Regions from separate parts of the Thioalkalivibrio sp. ALRh genome, predicted to be linked through region 2. Evidence: riboswitches for the same ligand, from Rfam matches in the RefSeq annotation. Region 2 holds a riboswitch; the other holds the start of a gene.
What was found. A riboswitch is a leader RNA that binds a small molecule or an ion and turns the genes downstream of it on or off. The one in region 2 is predicted to bind cobalamin.
Positions count from the first base shown of each region.

Region 1: another riboswitch for cobalamin. It lies ahead of bluB (5,6-dimethylbenzimidazole synthase); the one in region 2 lies ahead of F791_RS0101520 (porin).

Region 1 is NZ_KB906524.1:77,145-83,759, reverse strand. Features, by position in the region: gene F791_RS0111535 (pirin family protein) at 1-292, opposite strand, end outside; gene F791_RS0111530 (hypothetical protein) at 637-1,026, opposite strand; gene F791_RS0111525 (ABC transporter ATP-binding protein) at 1,039-1,893, opposite strand; gene F791_RS0111520 (iron ABC transporter permease) at 1,893-2,864, opposite strand; gene F791_RS0111515 (cobalamin-binding protein) at 2,871-3,773, opposite strand; cobalamin riboswitch at 3,920-4,122, shown strand; gene bluB (5,6-dimethylbenzimidazole synthase) at 4,217-4,927, shown strand; gene cbiB (adenosylcobinamide-phosphate synthase CbiB) at 4,932-5,834, shown strand; gene cobD (threonine-phosphate decarboxylase CobD) at 5,923-6,615, shown strand, end outside.
Region 2 is NZ_KB906519.1:315,132-321,746, forward strand. Features, by position in the region: gene F791_RS0101485 (AAA family ATPase) at 1-385, shown strand, start outside; tRNA gene F791_RS0101490 (tRNA-Glu) at 466-541, opposite strand; gene F791_RS0101495 (hypothetical protein) at 562-792, opposite strand; tRNA gene F791_RS0101500 (tRNA-Ala) at 818-893, opposite strand; gene gltX (glutamate--tRNA ligase) at 936-2,342, opposite strand; gene F791_RS0101510 (DUF4399 domain-containing protein) at 2,481-2,924, shown strand; gene F791_RS0101515 (cytochrome-c peroxidase) at 2,993-3,973, opposite strand; cobalamin riboswitch at 4,243-4,477, shown strand; gene F791_RS0101520 (porin) at 4,606-5,721, shown strand; gene F791_RS0101525 (cytochrome c) at 5,743-6,303, shown strand; gene cobM (precorrin-4 C(11)-methyltransferase) at 6,499-6,615, opposite strand, start outside.

The DNA.
Region 1 (6,615 bases), on a different contig from region 2:
CGCGCCCGGCGCTCATCCACTGCGCCTCGCCGGCCTCCACACGACCCTGGTTACCCATCGAATCTTCGTGGGTCAGGCCGCCATGGACGAGGTAGGTCAGCGTCTCGAACCCGCGATGCGGGTGGGAGGGGAAACCACCGATGTAGTCCTCCTTCGCACTGGCCTTCAATTCGTCCAGCATCAGGAAGGGATCCAGGCCGCCGCGAAAGTCATGGATGCGGCGAATCTTCACACCCGCGCCGTCCTGGGTCGGGTGGGCTGTGCGTACGCTGTCCGGCGGTGTGGGGGTCATGACTTCTCCTAGGGAAACACTGATGAATGTACACGCTCGCGCTCGAGTCGCTTTTGCGTGCGAACAAGGCGCGGTGACCGCCGTGCAGTCATTCTGCACAAGGGAGCCGCAACGCCGTGCGCGCGCAAAAGCGACTCGAGCCCTTGCATTCAATGGCTTGTGGGGTTGGCACCCCAGGTTCCCCGATCCTGCGTTGCGGCCCTTGCCGGTAGAACCACTACCGGCTGCGCACCGCGCCTTGTCTCGGAGAACCTGGGGTGCCAACGCGAGTGTGTACAGTCATCAGTGTTTCCCTTAATGAACCCTGCAACCATACCGACCATAAAAGCAAAAGAAAATTGCAGTCAGGGCCTGTCATGGGGCGGCTGCAGCGATGTCAGTTCGAGCCAGCTATCAGCAAAGAATTCAAGACTCTCCACGAAATCCGGGTCGTGCTCCTGGCGGTTGATGGTCAGGTGCAGCATGACCGCCTCCGGCTTCGGCGGATGCCCGGTCGTTAGGGTCCAGGCGAGGGCGTTCGGGCAGCTCGGCAGGGTGAAGCGCACACCGCCATTGATGCACTCGCGCCGGACACGAAACTCGCCCCACAGGCAGTAGACGACGCCGGCATCGGGCCCGGTCTCTTCAACAAGGGCGTCAATGGCGGGGCAAAGCCGGGGCAGGGCCGGTACGGTCAGCTCGGCCTGCAGGGAATCGGCGACAGCTTGCAGGGGCAGGGTGCGAAAGAATTCCACCGGGATTCCTCGTTACGGGATGGTCGGCATGAAGACCGGCTGGCCGTCGATCTCGCCGGTGCTCAGTGGCTGGTTGTACAGCCGTTCCAGCGCGGAGGGCACCAGCATGGTTCGGGTGGGGCCCCAGCAGGCCTTTCCGTCGGGGAACATCAGCAGCAGGTGATCGCAGTAACGTACCGCCAGGTTCACGTCGTGCAGCACCAGGATCGCGGCGCGGTTGTCCCGGGCGATGCCGCGTATATGGTCCAGCACCGCCACCTGGTGGTGCAGGTCGAGCTGGCTGGTGGGCTCGTCCAGCAGCAGGAGCCGCGGGTTCTGGGTGAGTGCGGTGGCGATGGCCAGGCGCTGGCGTTCGCCACCGGACAGGGTATCCACCAGGCGGTGCTCCAGTTCCGCCAGATCCATGCGGGCCAGGGCGGCGCGGGCCTGGGCGTAGTCCTCGGCGGACTCGATGTCCCAGGGCCGCAGGTAGGGGTGGCGGCCGATCAGAGCGGTCTCCAGTACTGTTGCAGGGAAGCCGTCGTGGTGCTTCTGAAACACCAGGCCCAGCTCGCGCGCCAGATGCGCTCGCGAGTATTCAGGGAGCGGGCGGCCTTGCACATGGATCTCTCCGGTGCGGGCCGCGCGCAGCCCGGCCAGGGTATGCAGCAGGGTGCTCTTGCCCGCGCCGTTCGGGCCGAGGATGCCCCAGCACTGTCCCGGGTTGATGGTCAGGTCCAGGGGTGAGCCGCTGGCGCGTTCCGGAATATCGATGACCAGATCGTGGGTGGCCAGCAGGGTGTCCGGCCCCGGCGCCTCGTGCACGCTCTCGGCACCCGGCGCATGGGGGTCGCCGTGACGTTGGGGGTCGGCAGTGTGCGGAGGCATCAGCGGCTCCGGTACAGCAGGAACAGGAATACGGGGACGCCCAGCATCGCGGTGATCACGCCGACGGGCAACTGCTCCGGGGCGATCATCGTACGGGCGAGGGTGTCGGCCAGCGTCAGCAGGATGCCGCCGCCGAGTGCCGAGGCCGGCAGGATCACGCGCTGGTCGTTGCCGAAGATCAGCCGGAGCATGTGCGGCACGATTAGTCCGACGAAGCCCACCGCACCGACCTGCATGACCGCCGTGGCGGTGATCAGTGCCGCCGCGACGTAGATCGTCCATTCCACCGGCCGCACGGCCACGCCCAGTGCGGCCGCCTGCATCGGGCCGCGCGCCAGCACGTTGAGCGTCCGTCCCAGCGGCAGGGCCAGCAACACGACCAGCACCAGCACACCCCAGGCGGGGTAGGGGTTGCGGGCGTGGGAGACATCGCCCATCAGCCAGTACAGCATCCCGGGCAGCTCCGCGGTCGGGCTCACGGCGAGCAGGAAGCTGATCACGGCGCCCCAGCCGGCCGCCACGACCACGCCGGTCAGCAGCAATCGGGTCGGCGTCCAGCTGCCGGTGCCGTGCGCCAGGCCGAACACGATCACCGTGGACAGCAGCGCGCCTGCGAATGCGGCGACCGAGACCGAGAACATCGACAGCCCCGCGAGCATGGCCAGCAGGGCACCCACCGAAGCCCCGCCGGAGAGGCCCAGCACATAGGGATCGGCCAGCGGATTGCGCAGCAACACCTGCATCAGGGCACCGGCGACGCCCAGCAGCCCGCCGGCGGCGAATGCGGCCAGGGCGCGTGGCAGGCGCAGTTCCAGTACCAGCGTGTTGTGCAGGCGGCTTCCTTCGCCCTGAATCACCGCGAGCAGGTCGCCGGGAGCAATGGCGACGCTGCCGTAGGCCAGCGCGATCAGGATCGCAAGCAGCGACGCCGGGAGCAGGACCCCCGTGGCGAGGAGGAAGGAGCGCGTCACGGCTGGTCAGTCGTCCCGGCGTGAACGGGCCCGTTCCAGTTCCTCGCACATCAGCCGGGTCCCTTCGGCAATCCGCGGGGTGTGACGCTGGAGCAGCGACGGCGGGATAAAGAACAGGTTGTCGCGCTGCACCGCGGTCATGTCCTCCCATTGTTCCCAGGCAATTACCCAGTCCGGCCGGTCTTCGCCCATGCCGCCGCCGATGATCACCTCCGGATCGGCCTCGATCACGGCCTCGCGGTCCATGCGCGGCACCAGGCGGTCCAGGTGGCCGAACACGTTCTTGCCCCCGCACAGGCGGATGGCCTCGCCGATCAGGTGATCGTCGTTGACCGTCATCAGGGGCTGTTCCCAGACCTGGTAGAACAGCGGGACCGGGTCACGGTCGGCATAGTCCAGCCGCAACGTCTCGATCTCGTCGAGAAAGGCCTGCACCGCCGCTTCGCCGCGTTCCTCGGTACCGGCCAGCTGCGCCATGCGACGCATGCTGGAGGCCACGCCCTCGAAACTGCGCGGCTCCGAGACATAGACGTTCAGCCCCAGATCGCGCAGGCGCTCGATCTGCGAGCTGGAGTTGCCACTGCGCCAGGCGACCACCAGGTCCGGGTCCATCTCGACCACACGTTCCAGGTCGATGCGGCTGTAGCCACCGACTCGCGGGATCATCTCCGCCTCCGGCGGGAAGTCGCTGTGCTGCGTGACGCCGACCAGCTGCTCTCCGGCGCCGACGGCGAACAGGACTTCCGTGATGTGCGGGGCCAGGCTGACGATACGTTCGGCGGGCCGGTCGAGCGTGACCTCGCGATCGTCATCGTCGGTCACCGTGACCGGTTCGGCCAGTGTCGGCCCCGCGCACAGGAATAGCGCGGCAAGGGCCGTTAACTGGCGTTTGAGGGAAGTGAAAGTCATTAAAAATCCGACTGTTGTGGATTGTTCGTAACGTAAACAATACCGTGTTTTCGGGGCGCCGCACGGGCAGCGAAAGCGCCTCATCATAGCAGCAAGGGCAAGATGGTTTGGTGCCCAAATTGGTCGGGGGCACCCTGAGCGCGTATCATGCTCCGCTTTCGTCAGGTGCCTGCAGTTGGCAGGTGAAACGGGAAGCTGGTGCAAGTCCGGCGCTGCCCCCGCAACGGTAAGCGAGCGGTAAATCGCTCGGCAGACTGGCCACTGGGTCCTGTGCCCGGGAAGGCGTCTGCCGGTCGGCATCCCCCGACGCTCGCAAGCCCGGAGACCGGCCTGGCGGTGATTCATCCTGCGACCGTGCGGCGGGCAACGGTCGAGGGCGCAGGTGCGTTCCTAAAAGCCTGTTCCTTCGTGTCTTCGCCGCGCCGTCGCCTCGACGGAACCTCATGACGGCCCCAGCTCCCAACCAGTCAGAAGAGAATCCGAACGCGTTCGCCTCGGCGGAGCGCGCAGCGGTCTATCGCGTGATCGGCGAGCGCCGGGACATGCGGCATTTCCGCCCGGACCCGGTGGACCCCGATACCCTGCGGCGCCTGCTGGAGGCCGCGCACCAGGCGCCCAGCGTGGGCTACATGCAGCCCTGGCGCTTTCTGCGGGTGACCGACGCGCGGCTGCGCGATGCGTTGCACGGGCATGTGGCGGCGGAGCAGACACGCACGGCCGAGGCCTGCGGCGAGCGTGCCGCCGAGGTGCACCGTCTGAAGCTCGAAGGCATCCGCGATGCCGGCGAGCTGCTGGTGGTCGCGTTGACCGATGGGCGCGAGCGCTACGTGCTGGGTCGGCGCACCATCCCGGAGATGGACCTGTGCTCCGCCGCGTGTGCGATCCAGAACCTGTGGCTCGCGGCCCGGGCCGAGGGCCTGGGCATGGGCTGGGTGTCGCTGTTCGACCCGGACTGGCTGGCCGGGGAGCTGGGGATGCCGAAAGGGGCCTGGCCGATCGCGATCCTTTGTCTGGGTCATGTGGATGCGTTCTACGAGCGGCCGATGCTGGAAACCGAGGGCTGGGATCAGCGACGGTCGCTGGACGAACTGGTGTTCGAGAATCGCTGGGGCAGCCGTACCGACGCACCCGGCGGTTCCTCAGCGAGTGGATGACCCGATGCTGATCGCGTTCCTCACGCTGCTTGGTGCGCTGGTGCTGGATCGCCTGATCGGCGATCCGCGCCGCTGGCACCCGCTGGCCGGGTTCGGGCTGCTGGTCCAGCGCCTGGAGGCCCGGTTCTACCGCGATGGTCGGGCCCGCGGCGCGCTGCTTCTGGCCGTCCTGGTGGTGCCCTTTGTGCTGCTGACGGTCTGGTTGCAGCAGCTCCTGCCGGTCTGGCTGGTAGGGCTGCTGGTACTGGCGTTGGCGCTGGGCTGGCGCAGCCTCGACGAGCACGCCGAGCGCGTGGCCCGGGCGCTGGAGGCCGGCGATCTGGGCCAGGCGCGGCAGCAGGTGCAGATGCTGGTCAGCCGCGACAGCGAGGCCCTGGATGTGGCCGGGGTCAGCGGCGCGGCGGTGGAGTCGGTACTGGAGAACGGCAACGATGCCTTGTTCGGCACCATTTTCTGGTTCCTGGTGGCCGGTGCGCCGGGGGTGGTGCTGTATCGCCTGGTGAATACGCTGGATGCGATGTGGGGCTACCGCAATGCGCGTTACACGCGCTTTGGCTGGACCGCGGCGCGGCTGGATGACCTGCTGAACTGGATCCCGGCGCGCATGACCGCGCTGGCCTATGCCCTGGCCGGGCGCACTCGCGATGCCCTGCAGTGCTGGGGCGAGCAGGCCGCGGCCTGGAAGAGCCCGAACGCTGGGCCGGTAATGGCCGCTGGGGCGGGCGCACTGGGGCTGGTGCTGGGCGGTGCCAGCCAATATCACGGCGAGCGTCAGTGGCGTCCGCGCCTGGGGATGGGCGCGGCACCGGATGCCGCCGGCATCCGTGCGGCGATGGGGCTGGTGGATCGGGCGCTGGCGCTGTGGATGGGCGTGCTTGTCATCGGGGTGAGCCTTGCGATCTTCTGAGCTGAACAGAGCGCGGCCGGCACCGACCGGGGCCGTGCTAACCCAGGTGCATGGTGGCGGACTGCGCGCAGCTGCCAGGCATTACGGGGTGGCGCCGGAGCAATGGCTGGACCTGTCTACCGGCATCAACCCGCACGGCTATCCGCTGCCCATGCCCCCGGCGGACGTCTGGGCGCGCCTGCCGGAGCCCGACGACGGTCTGGAGGCGGCCGCGGCGCGGTACTACGGCTGCAAAGGGCTGTTGCCCCTGGCGGGCTCGCAGGCGGCCATCCAGCTGCTGCCACAGCTTCGCCCAGCGGCTGCTCGGGTTGGCCTCCTCGCGCCCAGTTACAACGAACACGCGCGGGCCTGGCGCATGGCCGGGCATCGGGTCGAGGCGCTTCCTGCGCTTGGCGACGCGGCGCCGGCCGCGATCGAGGCACGCCTGCCGCAGCTGGATGTGCTGGTACTGGTCAACCCGAACAACCCGACTGGACTGCGCGTGACCGTGGAGACGCTGCTGCGCTGGCATAGGGGGCTTGCGGCACGCGGCGGCTGGCTGGTGGTGGACGAGGCCTTCATGGATACCAGCCCCCGGCACAGCCTGTTGGCGGCCGACCCGGGCACGGACCTGGGCCCGGGGCTATTGGTGCTGCGGTCGCTGGGCAAGTTCTTCGGTCTGGCCGGGGCGCGGGTCGGATTCCTGGCGGCGGAGCCGGCGCTGCGGGCGGCGCTGGCGGAGCGGCTGGGTCCGTGGGCGCTGTCCGGCCCGGCGCGCTGGGCGGCCACCCGAGCGCTGGAG
Region 2 (6,615 bases):
CTTCCTGCTCGACGCCCTGCATGCAACCGGCGCCAAGCCGGCGGAACGCCTGCAGATCGCCACCGATACACTGACCAACTGCCTGAAACGAGGGGATCACGGCTTCGAACCCGCCATCCGGCGACTGCGGGCGCATGCGCTACTGGAACGCAGCGACGGCACCGACAACGAGGGCTGGCAGGAGCTGGAGCGGGCACGACGTCTGGCCCACGACCACGGCAACCCGAATATCGAACGATTAACCCTGCTCGACTATGCCCGCTTTGCTCGCGATGACGTCTGGCGCCAGTGGAGCGAACGCGAACTCCTGCGCATCAACCACTGCATCATCCCCCGACGACACCCATCCGAGCAGGCGCTGCAGCAAAACCCGCAGCTCGCCTGAACCGGTCCCGCGCCAGCACGGGTACCGGCGCGCACAAAAGAAAAGGCCCGAACCTTTCGATTCGGGCCTTCTCGGAATAATGGCGTCCCCACGGGGATTCGAACCCCGGTCGCCGCCGTGAAAGGGCGGTGTCCTAGGCCTCTAGACGATGGGGACGCAGAGGCAACGTCTTGTTGCTAGTTTGGCGGGCCCTGGGGCCGGCCGCTTCTGTGGCCTCCGGCGGTCTCACGATAAATGATCGTGGTTACAACACCGGTAAACACCAGAAGAAATCCGATCGGAACCGCCGCAATCAGGGGCTTGGACCAGGTTTGCTCCCCGGTGAACATCAGCCCGAAACCGCCGAACAGCCCAACCACTGCAATCACCAGACCCACCCAGATGGATATAACCCCAAAACGATGCATCGGTGAACTCGCTTACACCCGAATTTGGTGGAGCCAGGCGGGATCGAACCGCCGACCTCCTGCATGCCATGCAGGCGCTCTCCCAGCTGAGCTATGGCCCCGTGTCAGGCGAGCGCGTACTGTAGCCAGCACCCCCTGGAGTGTCAACCCGCTTCCGCCGAAATTTTCTTCAGCGCCCGCTCGATCCGAGCCAGTGATCGCTCACGCCCAATCAGCACCAGGGTGTCGTCGATCGGCGGCGATACTGTGCCGCCGGTCAGGGCCACACGCAGCGGCTGCGCGACCTTGCCCAGCTTGAGATCCAGCCGCTCGCCGGTGTGCACCACGACCTCGTGCAGCGGCTCCTTCTCCCAGGCACCCAGCGCACTGAAACCGTCATGCAGCGTCTGCAGCACCGGGAGTGCTTCGGCGGTGAGCTGCTTGCGCGCGGCCTTCTCGTCGTAGTCCTCGAACTCGCGGTAGAAGTACACGCTGTTCTCGGCCATCTCGCGAAGGGTGCGCGCTCGCTCGCGCTGAGCGATCACGACGTCGCGCATCACCGGGCCATTAGAAGGGTCAATGCCCAGCTGGCCCAGGTGCCAGCCGAACTCCAACGCCACATGGTCCGGGTCCAGGGTCTTGATGTAGTGCTGGTTGAGCCAGAGGAGCTTGTCCGGGTTGATCGCCGAGGCGGACTGGTTGACGTCCTCGATATCGAACAGGCGCACCAGTTCGTCCACCGAGAAGATCTCCTGGTCGCCGTGGGCCCAGCCCAGGCGCACCAGATAATTCAGCAGGGCCTCCGGCAGATAGCCCTCGTCGCGGTACTGCATCACCGAGACCGCCCCGTGGCGCTTGGACAGTTTGGCACCGTCCGGGCCCATGATCATCGGCAGGTGGCCGTAGCGCGGCGGTTCCACGTCCAGCGCCTTCAGGATGTTGATCTGGCGCGGGGTGTTGTTCAAGTGGTCATCGCCACGGACCACATGGGTGATCCCCATATCCATGTCGTCGACCACCACCGTCAGGTTGTAGGTTGGCGAGCCGTCGGAGCGGGCGATGATCAGGTCGTCCAGCTCGCTGTTCTGGAACGCGACCTTGCCGCGCACCATGTCGTCGACGATGGTTACCCCCTCGTCCGGCGTGCGAAAACGGATTACCGGCTCCACGCCCTCGCGCGGCTCGGTGCGCGCCCGGCAGCGACCGTCGTAGCGCGGCTTTTCCTTGCGCGCCTTCTGCTCCTCGCGCATCGCATCCAACTCTTCCTTCGTGCAGTAGCAGCGATAGGCGTGACCTGCGGCCATCAGCTGGTCGATTACCTCCTTGTACCGATCAAAACGCTCCGTCTGATAGAACGGCCCGTGATCGTAAGTCAGCCCCAGCCAGTTCATCCCCTCAAGGATCGCGTTGACCGATTCCGCATTGCTGCGCTCCAGATCGGTGTCTTCGATGCGCAGCACGAACTCGCCACCGTGGTGACGCGCATACAGCCAGGAGAACAGCGCGGTGCGGGCACCGCCAATATGCAGATAGCCGGTCGGACTGGGGGCAAAACGGGTACGAAAAGTCATGCGAAGCACTCGTTCCTGAGGAAGGTGGAATTTGAAGGCGCCTAGGGTAGCAGAACGCCGCGGGGCTGCCGCAGGGACCGCGGTCTATACTGGAGTTGGGACCACACGGATGCCCGAACGCGGGCCAAAGGAGCCTTCATGAATCCCACGCTCACCCGACTTTCCACGTTACTGGCACTGACCGGCGGCCTGGCGCTGGCCGGGAATGCCATGGCGACCGACCGCATTGCGCCACCGGACGGGGCCGAGGTTTATTTCATCAGTCCACAGGATGGCGAAACGCTCGAAAGTCCAGTGCGTGTCCAGATGGGCCTGCGCGGCATGGGTGTCGCGCCGGCCGGCGTGGAGATGGACAACACCGGCCACCACCACCTGCTGGTGAACAAGCCACTCGACGAGGTGGACTTGGATGCCTCGCTGCCCTTCTCCGACCACAAGCGTCATTTCGGTGGTGGACAGACCGAGGGCGAGCTGGAACTGGAACCCGGCGAGTACACCCTGCAGTTGCTGTTCATGGACTACCGCCACATTAGCTTCGACCCACCGGTTGTGTCCGAAAAGATCACTATCACGGTCGAATAAACGCACCCACGAAAAAGCCCCCTCCGTCTCCGGAGGGGGCTTGTAACACCCGATCCCAGTGCGGCCAGTTACGGCAGCGCGGGGATATCGAAGCGCGGCATCTCGCCGGTCAGTGCGTGCATGAAGGCCTCGATGTCCGCGACCTCGTCATCGCTGAACTCCATGCCCAGCATCTCCTGCCCCATGATGCGGATCGCCTCGTCCAGCGTCGCGGTCTCGCCGTTGTTCATGTAGGGGTAGGTCAGCGCCACATTGCGCAGCGTCGGGGTCTTGAACGCGAACTTGTCGGCCTCATCGCCCGTGACCAGATAGCGGCCCTTGTCTTCCGAGCCCGGCACCTGGATGCGATGGAAGTTGCTGTCGGTCAACGCCGGTCCGCTGTGGCAGGCCACGCAGCCGTTATCGGCGAACAGCTTCATCCCGCGCATCTGCTGCTCGCTCATCGCACCCTCGTCCCCGACCAGCCAGCGATCCAGCGGCGAATTCGGGGTGTTCAGCGTGCGCTGGAACGTCGCCAGGGCCTTGGCCACGTGGTCGGTATTGATCACGTTGTCGCCGTCATAATCGGGATAGGCGGCCTCGAACTTCTCCTGGTACTCGTTGAACTCCTCCAGGCGCGCGATCGCCTCCTCCAGCGGCATCGCCATCTCGATCGCGTCCTGGATCGGGCCCAGGGCCTGGCCTTCCAGATCGTCCTCGCGGCCATCCCAGAACTGGGCCGTGAAGAAGCCGGAATTCAGCACGGTCGGGGTATTGCGCTCGCCAACCTGGCCGTCATGGCCCACCGCGCGCGGGATGCGGTCCGCCCAGCCCAGCGCCGGGTTGTGGCAGGTGGCGCAGGAGATCACGCCGGAGCTGGAGATGCGCGGCTCGAAGAACAGCATCTTGCCCAGCTCGATCTTCTCCTTGGTCATCGAGTTGTCCGCCGGGATCGGCGGCAGCGCCGGCAGCGGCTCGAACACGTCGCGGTATTCGGAATAGTCGGTATCGGCCACGGCCGGGGCTGCGGCCCCGAACGCGACGGCTGCACAAGCCGCCAGCGCCGTCATGCGGAATCCGGAAAGCGTTTTCATACAGGTCTCCCTTGAGTAACAGATGAGTAACAGACATCTGAGAAGCGGATATCGGCGCGAACCGAAATAGACTCGGTCCAAACCACTTAAAACCCACCCTACAGACGCGGAAACCTGGTCGCGATCAAAATCCGCCCCGGAGATGATCTGCATCAATTATCAGCCTCCAGGGGAGCCGGGTTCGCCCCCACTACACCGTTTCCCGGGATACCCGGACAAACTTGACCCCCCCTTTTCCCTCCATTACGGTTCGCCCCTCTCTAGGTGCCCCGGCGCTCAGCCGCCGGGGATAATCGGGAAGCCGGTGCGCGAATCGACATTCGCAAGGCCGGCACTGCCCCCGCAACGGTAGGCGGAGACGGGCGGATCCAATGCCACTGCGGCGCATCCCCGGGATGCCCGCGGGAAGGCGATCCGCCCTGGATGCATCGCGCATCCACTTCGCGAGTCCGGAGACCGGCCTGGACGACACCCGACGCCGCGGTGGGCGGCCGAGCGGGCCAGTCCGGCGTGCTCGCATCGCCCGGCCTCCCCTGCTCCCTGTCCAGCTTCCGGCGTCGTTTCATCCACGGCGTGCGGGGTCGCGCGTCCAAGGGAGCAACCCAACAATGAACCATACCCATCTCCGACCGGGACAGCATGCCGTCCCGGCCCTGGCCACCCTGTGCCTGATGACGGCCGCGGGCATCGCGCCGGCACAAGCCGGCTTCGAATTCGGCGACGCGGAAGACGGCCTGCAGGTCACCCTGGATCCGCTGATCCAGGGCCGCTACAGCTACGAACGAGACCCGGATGGCTCCAGCAGCGAATTCGACTTCCGTCGTGCCTGGCTGGACACCTCGGGCACCCTGTTCCACCCCGATCTGAGCTTCCGCCTGCAGCCGGATTTCAGCAGCGGCGAGCTGTCCATGCGCGACATCTGGTTGCAGTACGCACTGGGTGAACACCTGGGCCTGCGGGCTGGCCAGTTTACGGTCCCCTTCGGCCTGTCGCGGGATATCGGCGGACCCAACCGCCTGTTCACCGAACTGAGCATCGCCGGCAACCAGTTCGAGGTTCCGGCCGGCCGCGACACCGGTATCGCCCTGCTGGGCGGCGCCGGCGACAACCGGGCATGGGCCATCGGCGTGTTTGACGGTCGCGGGCGTCTGGATCAGCGCGACGAGCGCCCCTCCACATCCGGCCACCTGTTCAGCGCGCGCGGCGCGTGGGCCCCGGTCGGCGCAGTCCCACGTGACAACACCACGTTAGGCCAGGCCGTGGAGCGCACCGTCGCCCTGGGCGCCGGCGTACAGGCCGCCAGCCGCAACCACCTGCGCGACTGGAGCCGCGGCATCGAAGACACGGTGGCCAACCAACGCGCCGACTGGATCACCGCCACCGCCGACGCGGTGGTCAAGTTCGCCCATACCTCGCTGTCGCTGGCGGCCTTCCGCCGCGATGTCTCCCCCGACCGCACCGCGAGCTACCACGACCTGGGGGCCGAACTGGAACTGGCGCAGTCGCTGCCGGTGGAGGGACTGGAGTTCGCCGCGCGCCACGCCGTATTGCGCCACGACGCAGGCGACGATCTTGGCACTGACGAGCGCTGGCAGCGTGAATGGGGTGCCGGCCTCAACTGGTATCACCGTGGCCAGCGGCACAAGACCCAACTGATGTGGCTGGACCGCGACACCGACACCTCGGACTGGGAGCTGCACCTGCAGCACCAGTTCCGCTTCTGAGAAATGACCGGGAGAATCGACATGAACTGGATGCAACCGATCCACCACCCGTTGAGAACCACCCTCTTTGCGATCCTGTTGCTGGCTGCCACCGGCAGCCCGGCCACCGCGGAGGTCACTGTCACAATGCCGGGCCCCTGGGGCGACTATGACGAGACCCTGGACGATCCGGCCAAAGTGGATGCGACCGAGGCCTTCCAGCGCTTCCGTCAGCAGAGCATGCAGGGCACCTCGGCCACCTACCGCAGCATCGAGCAGATCCTGCGTTATGACGCACCATTCGCCGAACGTCTGCCCGGTCTGGCCGAGGAACTGGCGCGCCGCGCCGACGACATCGAAACCTGGTTCGCACGCGAGACACCAGCGCGGGACGGCGAACCCGGGGCCCTGCCCGCGGCCTGGGAGGACCCGGAGTTCTCCGAGTACAAGGCAGCCTACCGCGAGGCCGCCGAACGACTGCAGCGCAAGGTGGAGTCGGCCGACGACCTGGAGAACGAAGACTTCCAGCTTCGCGCCACCGAGGCCCTGAACGGCGTGCGCCACCATTGTCTGGCCTGCCACGACAACTACCGCCGCCGCTAAACCGGCCGGGAACCAAGGGGCCGCCGCATGGCGGCCCCTTGCCATGACCCTGATCGGGAAGAAACCGCCTTCGCCTGCAAGCAGACTCCTACAGGTTCCTGGCGATGTGGGAGCCTGCTTGCAGGCGAAAAGCCCCGTGTCCCACAACACCCACCGGCGTTATCCCTGCCTGCGGAAGATCAGGGGCGCCACCGCTTAGTCCCCGTCCATGCCGCGGTAACGGCGCACGTGCGACGGGTCGTACAGCGCACTGTCGCGAAAATCCCCCGGGTCCAGCGCCGGCCCCACTAGGATCAGCGCCGAGCGCCGCGT